2 regions of the Bradyrhizobium sp. 18BD genome follow, and region 2 is predicted to be linked to the other one. Evidence: riboswitches for the same ligand, from Rfam matches in the RefSeq annotation. Region 2 holds a riboswitch; the other holds the start of a gene.
The links. Region 2 has a riboswitch for cobalamin ahead of RAD16_RS18530 (TonB-dependent receptor). Riboswitches for the same ligand answer to the same signal wherever they lie in the genome.

Region 1 (4,365 bases), on a different contig from region 2:
GCGTCATCGACAAATATATCGGCGACGCCATCATGGCCTATTGGGGCCCGCCCTTCATCGAGGAGAGCGAGCCGGCGTTGCTTGCCGGCAATGCGGCCATCGACATGGCCGACCAGGTGCCGGCGCTGCAGAAGCAATTGCCCGACCTGCTCGGCATCCGCGCCATGCCGGCTCCTTGCGACCTGCGCATCGGCATCGCCACCGGCGAGGTCCTGACCGGCAGCATCGGCTCCGAGCTGATGATGAGTTTTACCGTGATGGGCGATGCCGTGAACCTCGCCTCGCGGCTCGAACTGGTCAACAAGGTCTACGGTACCCGCATCCTGATCGCACAGGCGACGGCCGACGCGATCGGCGCGCATCTCGAGCTGCGCGAGATCGATCGCCTGGCGGTCGCCGGCCAGAGCGCGCCGCAGGCGATCTTCGAGGTGATGGGCAGGGCAGGCGCGCTGGCCGGGGCACAAGAGGCTCTGCGCAAGCACTATGCCGAGGGGCTTGCCGCCTATCGCGACCGCCGCTTCGACGAGGCTCGCGCGGCCTTCAACGCCGCGCTGGAGAGCGTGCCGGGCGACGGCCCATCGCGGACCATGCTCGCCCGCATCGGCGAGTTCGTGTCGAGCCCGCCGGCGGCCGATTGGGACGGGGCCTGGCGGATGGACAGCAAATAGCCGGACTACTCCGGAATAATTGATACTAGTCCATAACGATGTTTGCCGTGACCTATTTGCCGGGCTTAGGTTGAGTGTCCTTAAGGCGTTAAATGGGGACACGCCGATGACAGAACTTGAGGACAGGCTGGAACGCTTTGAGACGCTCACGGCCGAATGTGAGTTGATCGCCAAGCTCGCCACCGAAAGCAACAAGCGGGAATTCTATCTCAAGCTCGCCGGGCACTATTACGAGCTGGCGAACGAGACGCGGCGCGCGGTCGCGTCCAGGGCTGCTGCTTAAATGGCTGCGGCTTAAATGTCTGCTGCTTAAATGGCTGTTGCTAAAACGGTCGTTGCCTAGAGGCTGCTGCTTGAACAGCGGTTGCTTCTGGCTGCGAGCGCGAGGTCGTGGCCTGACGTAAGCCCCGGACATGCAACCCGCTGCAGGATGCGAGCAACCATCGCAGGCTTGCGGGCGCTGCGCGGCCGAAAGCCGTTTTTAACGTTTGGCGCGCATCCTGGGGATGCGAGGGCACGCTGCGTTGCGTCGTTCCTTGCGATGGGAATGCCGGGGTCCGTTGCAACACAACGTGCCTCGTGGTCGCCGCCTTGGCGGCGTTTCTTGCAGGGCGATCCCATGCGTGTTGTTGCAGTACTCATCCTCGCGCTGATGACGGCGGCCTGCAATCCGGGACAGGACATCACCGGCTCCACCGCTGCCTGCCCGGCGCGGAATTACAGCTCCTACAATCCCCGCGACATGAACCAGTGCGTGGCAGCCTGCAAGGCGTGTGACCACGGCACCACCGTGACCTGCACCACCTCCTGCACCCTCAAGGGCGCGCACTGAGGGGACGGTTCCGTGCTGACGGTGCGGGAGCACCGGAACGATTCACATGGGTTAGTCATTGAAGGGGGCGGGCAGGACGCGGAGTCCTTTGGAATGGGTATGCTCGATCCCGGTCGGTTTCTGGTGTCATGCTCGCAGTGCGAGGCATGGCCGATGGCAGCCAATGTGAAACGCTCGAGCTGGTCGGCGCAGCCGTACGAAGTCCGCTTCGTCTGCCCACGCTGCCGCCGCGAGGAAACCGTGATCATCTCCGCATCCGGCGAGCTGACCCCGATCAAGCGCATTGACGTTCCCCCGCATGATGTCACGGCGGCCTGGGCCCAGGCGCAGCGGCCAAGAGGGCGGGCGTAGCTCGCCCGTCTTGAAGTCAAGAGGGCGGGCGTAACCAACGCAGCGTAGCACGATCCATTCTTGGAACCCGGCCGATGCCGGGGCGTTTCCGCCTCGTCATCAACGTGATCGAGGCCATGCGAATGATCAGCGAGCATTTCGACACCCGCACACGGATCAACATGAAGCTGGCGCTGGACCGGGTCTGCCGCAATCGCCCCGGCGGCGAGGACCATGGCTTCCGCAAATCGGTTGCCGAGAACATCATTCGCTGCGCGCTCGCAGGTCGAACCGGCATCAGCCAGCTAGTCGATGCCGGCGAGCGGGCGATGATCACGACGCATGGCGAGAGGGAGCCGGCCTGATTGCGCCAGCGCAATCTTCGGTGCGGTGCTTCGACGCCCATGCAACCGGCCGATTGACTCTCTGCTTGCCCGCCCCGTAGATTGATCCGTGACGGTTCTCCTCACGGAGATCAAAAGGGAACGTGGTGCGGGATTTTCCCAATGTGGATTTTCTCAATGCCATGGCTGCCCCCGCAACTGTAAGCGGTGAATCCTTCGTCTCATGCCACTGGGAATCTCGGTCCTGGGAAGGCGACGGAGCGGTAACGACCCGCGAGCCAGGAGACCTGCCGTCAGCCGTGGTCACACGCGAAGATGTCGGTCGGGGAGTACAGACATTGGTTTCACCGGAGCAATCGATCGCTCCGAAAACCTCGTTCGCTGTGACGTGCCACTGACGTCATACCGAGGTTCAAACCGTGTCTCGTATTGTCTCTGCCGCCAGGCGCCTTAGCGCCGGCCTCGTCGCGTCCGTCTCCCTCTCTTCGCTCGATCTCGCCATCGCCCATGCGCAGCAGGCCGCCGCGGAGCAACTGCCGCCGGTCGAAGTGACCAGGCCTGACGACCAGAACCGCACCCGCGCCAGGGCGACGGGCGAGCGCAACACAATGAGGCGGCGCCCGGCACCGCGTGCCGCCCCAGGCGGAGCAGCACCGGCATCCGGCTCCGGCAGCGAGGCTGCCGCGGGCTATGGCGGCATCGTTGGGGCCGCCACGACCGTGATCACGGCGGGAGATATCGCGCATGCGCCGTCGCAATCGCTCGCCGAGATCATTGCGACGCAAGTCCCGGGCGCCCAGCTCACGACGCTCTATGGCGGGCCGGTCGCCGCCAGGACCAGCGTGGATTTGCGCGGCTTCGGCGCCTTTGCCACCGCCAACACGCTGGTGCTGGTCAACGGACGGCGGCTCAACGACATCGACATGGCGCAGGTGGACCTCTCCACCATTCCGCTCAATTCCATCGAGCGGATCGAGATCACCCGCGGCAATTCCGGCGCGGTGCTCTACGGCGACAACGCGGTCGGCGGTGTCATCAACATCGTCACCAAAAACGGCGTCGGCGGACCGCCCGTGACCGCACGCATCGAGGCTGGCTTCGGCGCGTTCAAAACAACGCTCGGCAATGTCTCGACCTCGCTCAATTCAGGCCCGTGGTCGACCTCGTTTTACGGCAACGCCGTCAGGACCGACGGCTACCGCGACAACAATCGCTATGTTCAGGAGAACGGCGTCGGCAATCTCAATTACACCACGCCCGGCCTGACCGCCTTCCTCACCGTCACCGGCGACAATCAGGAACTGCGGTTGCCCGGCGGCCGCACCGTCGATCCCTCCATCGGCCTCGACGAGCTCGCAACCAGCCGGCGGGGAACGAGCACACCCTTCAACTACGCCAACCAGCAAGGTTATAGTGCGACCGCGGGATTCACCAAGATGCTGGTCAACGGCGTCGATCTCATCGTCGACGGCGGCGTGCGCGACAAGAAGCAGCAGAGTGCCTTCTTCTCGAGTCCGGCGCCGGTCCCGGCTCTCTTCACATCGACCTATGTCGATGCCGACCTCACGACATGGTCGATCACGCCGCGCCTCAGCGTGAAGAGCCTTGCCTTCGGCATGCCGTCGCAACTCCTGACCGGCATCGACTATTACGATGCGAGCTTTCAGCAGAACCGCGGCGCCGGGCAGAGGCTTGCACCGTGGCACAATTACGACCTCCGGCAGCAGACGGTCGCGGGCTATTTCCAGCATGCGCTGGGTGTTGCGCCCACCACCGACATCTCCTACGGCGCGCGGGTGCAGAGCATCAGTCTTTCCGCGCGCGACAATTTCGATGCGGCAGCTCCGTTCAACGCCGATATCGGCGCGCTCCGGCTCACGAGCAACGAGACCCAATATGCGCTGCATCTTGGGGCCGAGCATCGTCTCGATGACATGTTCTCGCTGTTCGGCCGTGCCGCGCGGGCCTTCCGCACACCTGATGTCGACGAGCGTGTGTCGTCGGGCCCGTCGTTCGATCCCGTGACCTTTGCTTCGCTCCCGCAGACATTCCAGCTCAAGACCCAGACCTCGCAGGACGTCGAGGGCGGGCTGCGCATCAAGGGCGGCGGCTTGCAGTTCCAGAGCAGTCTCTACCTGATGGACCTCACCAACGAGATCCATTTCAATCCGGTCCTGTTCTACAACACCAA
Region 2 (4,365 bases):
CTGTGCGCGGCGCATGCGCTGCCGCTCAACGACATCGGCGAGCCCTTCCTGGTCACGACCGGACGCCGCCTGCGTGAAGGCGGCTGGCCGCACGGCGTCGATACCGTGGTGGTGATGCTGGACGGCGGCACCGCGTTCCAGTCGCTCGATCCAGCCGGGATTCAGATCTATTGGGGCGCCTATCTCGGTATGCCCGATCAGATCATCCTATCCGGCGCACTGACCGAGGTCGGTCCGCGCATCGTTGCGATGCGGCAAGAGGCGCGCGAGCGCCACGGCTGGATCATGGACAGCTACATTCTCAAGCGCAGGCCGTAAGCGAGGCAGCATGCTCCCTGAATGGGTCACCCAGAAATACCCGGCGGTTTCCGCGGTCCATCGCGATGCGGCGATCGCGCGTCAGGCGCAACTGACGAAACCGACCGGCGCGCTCGGCCGGCTGGAGCAGCTCGCGGTCGAGCTTGCGGGCCTGCAGGCGACCGAGCGGCCGCGTGCGGGACGCGTGCCGATCATCGTCTTCGCCGGCGATCATGGCATCGTCGCGCAGGGCGTCTCGGCCTATCCGCAAGCCGTGACCATCGCGATGATGGCGATTTTTGCTTCGGGTGGTGCCGCGATCTCGGTGTTGGCGCGCGAACTGGGCTCCAGCCTCGAAGTCGTCGACGCCGGCACGCTGGCGGAGGAGGCGATGGCGGGCGTCGTCACCGACAAGCCGCGCAGTGGCACGCGCGATTTCAGCGTCGAAGCCGCGCTCACGCCCGCGGAGCTGGCATTTGCATTCGAAGCCGGTCAGCGCGCGGTGGCGCGTGCCGAGGCCAGCCAGCCCGATCTCTTGATCTTCGGCGAGATGGGCATCGGCAACACCACGACGTCGGCTGCGATTGCCGCGAGCCTGCTCGGCATCAGCGCCGGGGAGATCGCGGGCAGCGGTACCGGTGTCGATGCGGCGGGCCGCGCGCACAAGGCGCGCGTGATCGATGCGGCGATCGCGCGGCATGGTGTTGCGGGCGCCGCGCCCGAAAAGATCCTGTGCGCCGTCGGCGGGCTCGAGATCGCGGCGATCTGCGGCGCGATCATCGCGGCTGCACAGCGCCGCATCCCGGTCTTGATTGACGGTTTTATCGTGTCGGTAGCTGCGCTGGCGGCAGCGCGGCTTAACCCGTCATGTCAGCCGTTCCTGTTGCCGTCGCATCAATCGGCGGAGCAGGGTCATCGGCTGGTGCTGCGCGCGCTGAACGTGCAGCCGCTGATCAGCCTCGATCTCCGGCTCGGTGAGGGATCGGGCGCCGCCATCGCGCTGCCGCTGGTGCGCGCGGCCTGCGCGCTCCACAACGGCATGGCGACCTTTGCGCAAGCCAATGTGCCGGATCGGCCTAGCTGATCCGCTGATTGACTGAAACGACGCGCCAGCTGTTCGCGAGCCGGTCGATCCGGGTCAGTGATAGCGGATCGATCACGAAGCGCAGGGCTGCTTGTGGCGTGAGATCGAGCGCGATGCACAGCGCCGCGCGGACGGTGCCGGAATGCACGACCAGCGTTGCGGCGCCCGCGCCGATCCGTGACAGACCTAATCGGACGCGTGCGACCTGATCTTCAAAGCTTTCGCCGCCCGGCGGCCGTCCGCGCGCCGGATCGCTCCAGAACTGCGCATAGGCCGCGCCACCGGTCGCAGCGAGCGCGTCATGCCGATGGCCAGTCCAGTCGCCAAAATCCTGCTCGCGGAAGTCGCTGACCGACTCCGGCTCGAGCCCCAGAGCGCGCGCAGTCTCCACCGTGCGTCGCGATGGGCTCGCATAGCTTGCGGCATCCTGCGGCAGGCGCTGCCGCAGCGCGTCCAGTTGCGCGCGATCGCCGAGATCGGCCGGCGCGTCGGGCGCATGGATCGTGCCTTTGACGCCGTCGACGGGGGCATGCCGTATCAGCCAGAGGAAGGTCTCGCCTTCCATGCTCATCTCCAAGGAAGTTGCTCGCTGTGGCAATAACGCCGCAGCTTGCACATTGACTCTGTCTTGATCGTAATCCTAGATGGCTTTGACGGTTTCCCCGAGAGGGGATGAAAAGGGAATGCGGTGCGGGGACGTTGTCCCCAATGCCGCGGCTGCCCCCGCAACTGTAAGCGGTGAATCCTTCGTCAGAAGCCACTGGGTCCTCGGTCCCGGGAAGGCGACGAAGCGGTCACGACCCGCGAGCCAGGAGACCTGCCGTCAGCCGTGGTCACACGCGAAGATGTCGGTCGGGGAGTACAGACATTCGGCTTCATCGGAAGGCTCACAGCCGGAAGATGAGACCTTGGTTCGCTGTGACGTGCCACTGACGTCATACCGAGGTCTAGCCTGTGTCTTCCATCCGTCTCGTACGACCGCGCAGCTTTCTGCTCGCCTCTGCCGCGCTGACACCCTTTGCCGCCATCGATCTGCCCGCCGCACTGGCACAGGAGGCTCGCGAACGCCTGCCGCCGGTCGAAGTGTCGCCCGCCCAATCCCGCAAGCAAGCAAAACCTGCCGGGCGTGACGCGCAGAGCGTCCGTCGCGCGGCAACGCGCCGATCCGCAGCTGCGACGGCTGCGCCGAAACCGGCGATGCCGGGCGCGGCAGCGCAGGAACAGACGCAGACGCCGCTCAACAGCAATGTGGTTGCCGACAGCGCTTCGCGGCTCGGCCTGACCGTGCGGGAGCTGCCCGCGACCGTCGAGGTGATTTCGGCCGCGACCATGCGCGAGCAGGGCTATCGGACCGTGTCCGAAGTAGCTCAAGGAGCCGTCGGCGTCACCTCCGGGGATAATCCGGCGGAGCCTGCGGCGTTCTCGATGCGCGGCTTCACCAACAGCCAGATCAACACGCTCTACAACGGCATCAAGATCGGTCCGCAGAACATGACTTCGCGGATCACCGACACTGCCAACCTGGAGGCCGTCGAATTCGTGAAAGGTCCGGCCTCGCTGATGTCGGGCGAGGGCGCCGCCGGCGGCGCGATCAATCTCGTCACCAAGCAGCTGCACACCGGACCGATCCGCAATGAGGCGGATTTCTCCTGGGACACGCTGAACTCGTTCCGCGCGCATTACGGCTCGGGCGGCAGCACCAATGTGCAGGGCCTCGACTACCGCTTCGACATCAGCCGTTCCTCGCTCAACGGCTTTGCCGACGACACCAACACCAAGACGTTCGACGTCTCGGGCCAGCTCAATTACCGCATCTCCGACAGCCTCAAGGTCTGGGGCGCGATCGAGTACCGCGAGGACCGCTCAAAGGCCTATTGGGGCGCGCCGCTGGTGCCGACCGTCTTCAGCGGCTCGCATGCGACGAGCGGCATCGTCTCCGGCAATTATATCTCGAACTACAACGGGACCAATCTCGGCGCGGTCACCATCGACGACCGTACCTTCAACACCAACTACAACGTCCTCGATAATCGTAACATCGCTCAGGAGGTGTGGCTGCGCGGCGGCTTCGAGCTGAAGCTTGCGCCTGACCTGACGCTGAAGAGCCAGGCTTATGGTTACGGGGCGGAACGTAGCTGGTTCAACAACGAGGTCGAGGCGTTCAACGCCGGAACGAACCTGGTCGATCGTGAGCGCTTCTACGTCGCCCACAGCCAGCGCCTCGTCGGCAACATCACCGACCTGACCTGGGACACGAACATCGCAGGTTTCGACAACCGGTTTGTCACCACACTGTCGTCGAGCTACCTCGACTTCGTCCGGCCCGGCGCTGCGAACTTCCCGAGCGATTCCGTTTCGCTGGTCGATCCCAATCGCGGCTTCTACGGCCTGCTCACGACGCAGCAGCAGACCGCGCGCATCGACAACGAGGCGCTGGCGTTCGAGGACCGGCTGAAGCTGACGCGCAGCTTCGCGCTGGTCGGTGGCCTGCGCGTCGAGCATATCGGGCTCGATCGCAACTCGACCGACAAGAACGGGCTGGAGAAGGCGAATTTTCCGTTCACGCAAGACTGGGCGCCTGTCACCGGCCGCATCGGCTACACGTGGGACGCCGTGCCCGGCCTGACCTTCTTCAGCCAGTACGCCACCGGCGCCGACATCTCGGCCAACAACATCTTCCTGCTCGGCCCGACCCAGAACCTCGACCTGACGACCGCGCGCACCTACGAGACCGGCGTCAAGCATCTGTTCTGGGACAACAGGGCGGAGTGGTCGTTCTCGGCCTACGACATCGTGCGCAAGAACGTCTATGCGGCAGCCGGCGGCCAGACGCTCAACATTGCGGGACAGCAGGAATCGAAAGGTGTCGAGCTTGCGGCCGCGGTGCGCCCGATCGAGCCGCTGCGCCTCTGGGGCAACATCGCCTATGTCGATGCGCACTATGCCGACTACAATTTTGCCGGCGGCTCGTTCTCCGGCAACAC

Region 1: linked by a shared signal. The riboswitch ahead of RAD16_RS37445 (TonB-dependent receptor) and the one ahead of RAD16_RS18530 (TonB-dependent receptor) in region 2 are both predicted to bind cobalamin.

Annotation. Positions count from the first base shown of each region.
Region 1 covers NZ_JAVAYL010000030.1:98,503-102,867, forward strand. Annotated here, with positions in the region: gene RAD16_RS37420 (adenylate/guanylate cyclase domain-containing protein) at 1-668, shown strand, start outside; gene RAD16_RS37425 (hypothetical protein) at 775-951, shown strand; gene RAD16_RS37430 (hypothetical protein) at 1,288-1,500, shown strand; gene RAD16_RS37435 (hypothetical protein) at 1,594-1,851, shown strand; gene RAD16_RS37440 (hypothetical protein) at 1,926-2,195, shown strand; cobalamin riboswitch at 2,271-2,483, shown strand; gene RAD16_RS37445 (TonB-dependent receptor) at 2,594-4,365, shown strand, end outside.
Region 2 covers NZ_JAVAYL010000009.1:221,588-225,952, reverse strand. Annotated here, with positions in the region: gene cobF (precorrin-6A synthase (deacetylating)) at 1-318, shown strand, start outside; gene cobT (nicotinate-nucleotide--dimethylbenzimidazole phosphoribosyltransferase) at 329-1,381, shown strand; gene RAD16_RS18535 (histidine phosphatase family protein) at 1,374-1,946, opposite strand; cobalamin riboswitch at 2,019-2,220, shown strand; gene RAD16_RS18530 (TonB-dependent receptor) at 2,336-4,365, shown strand, end outside.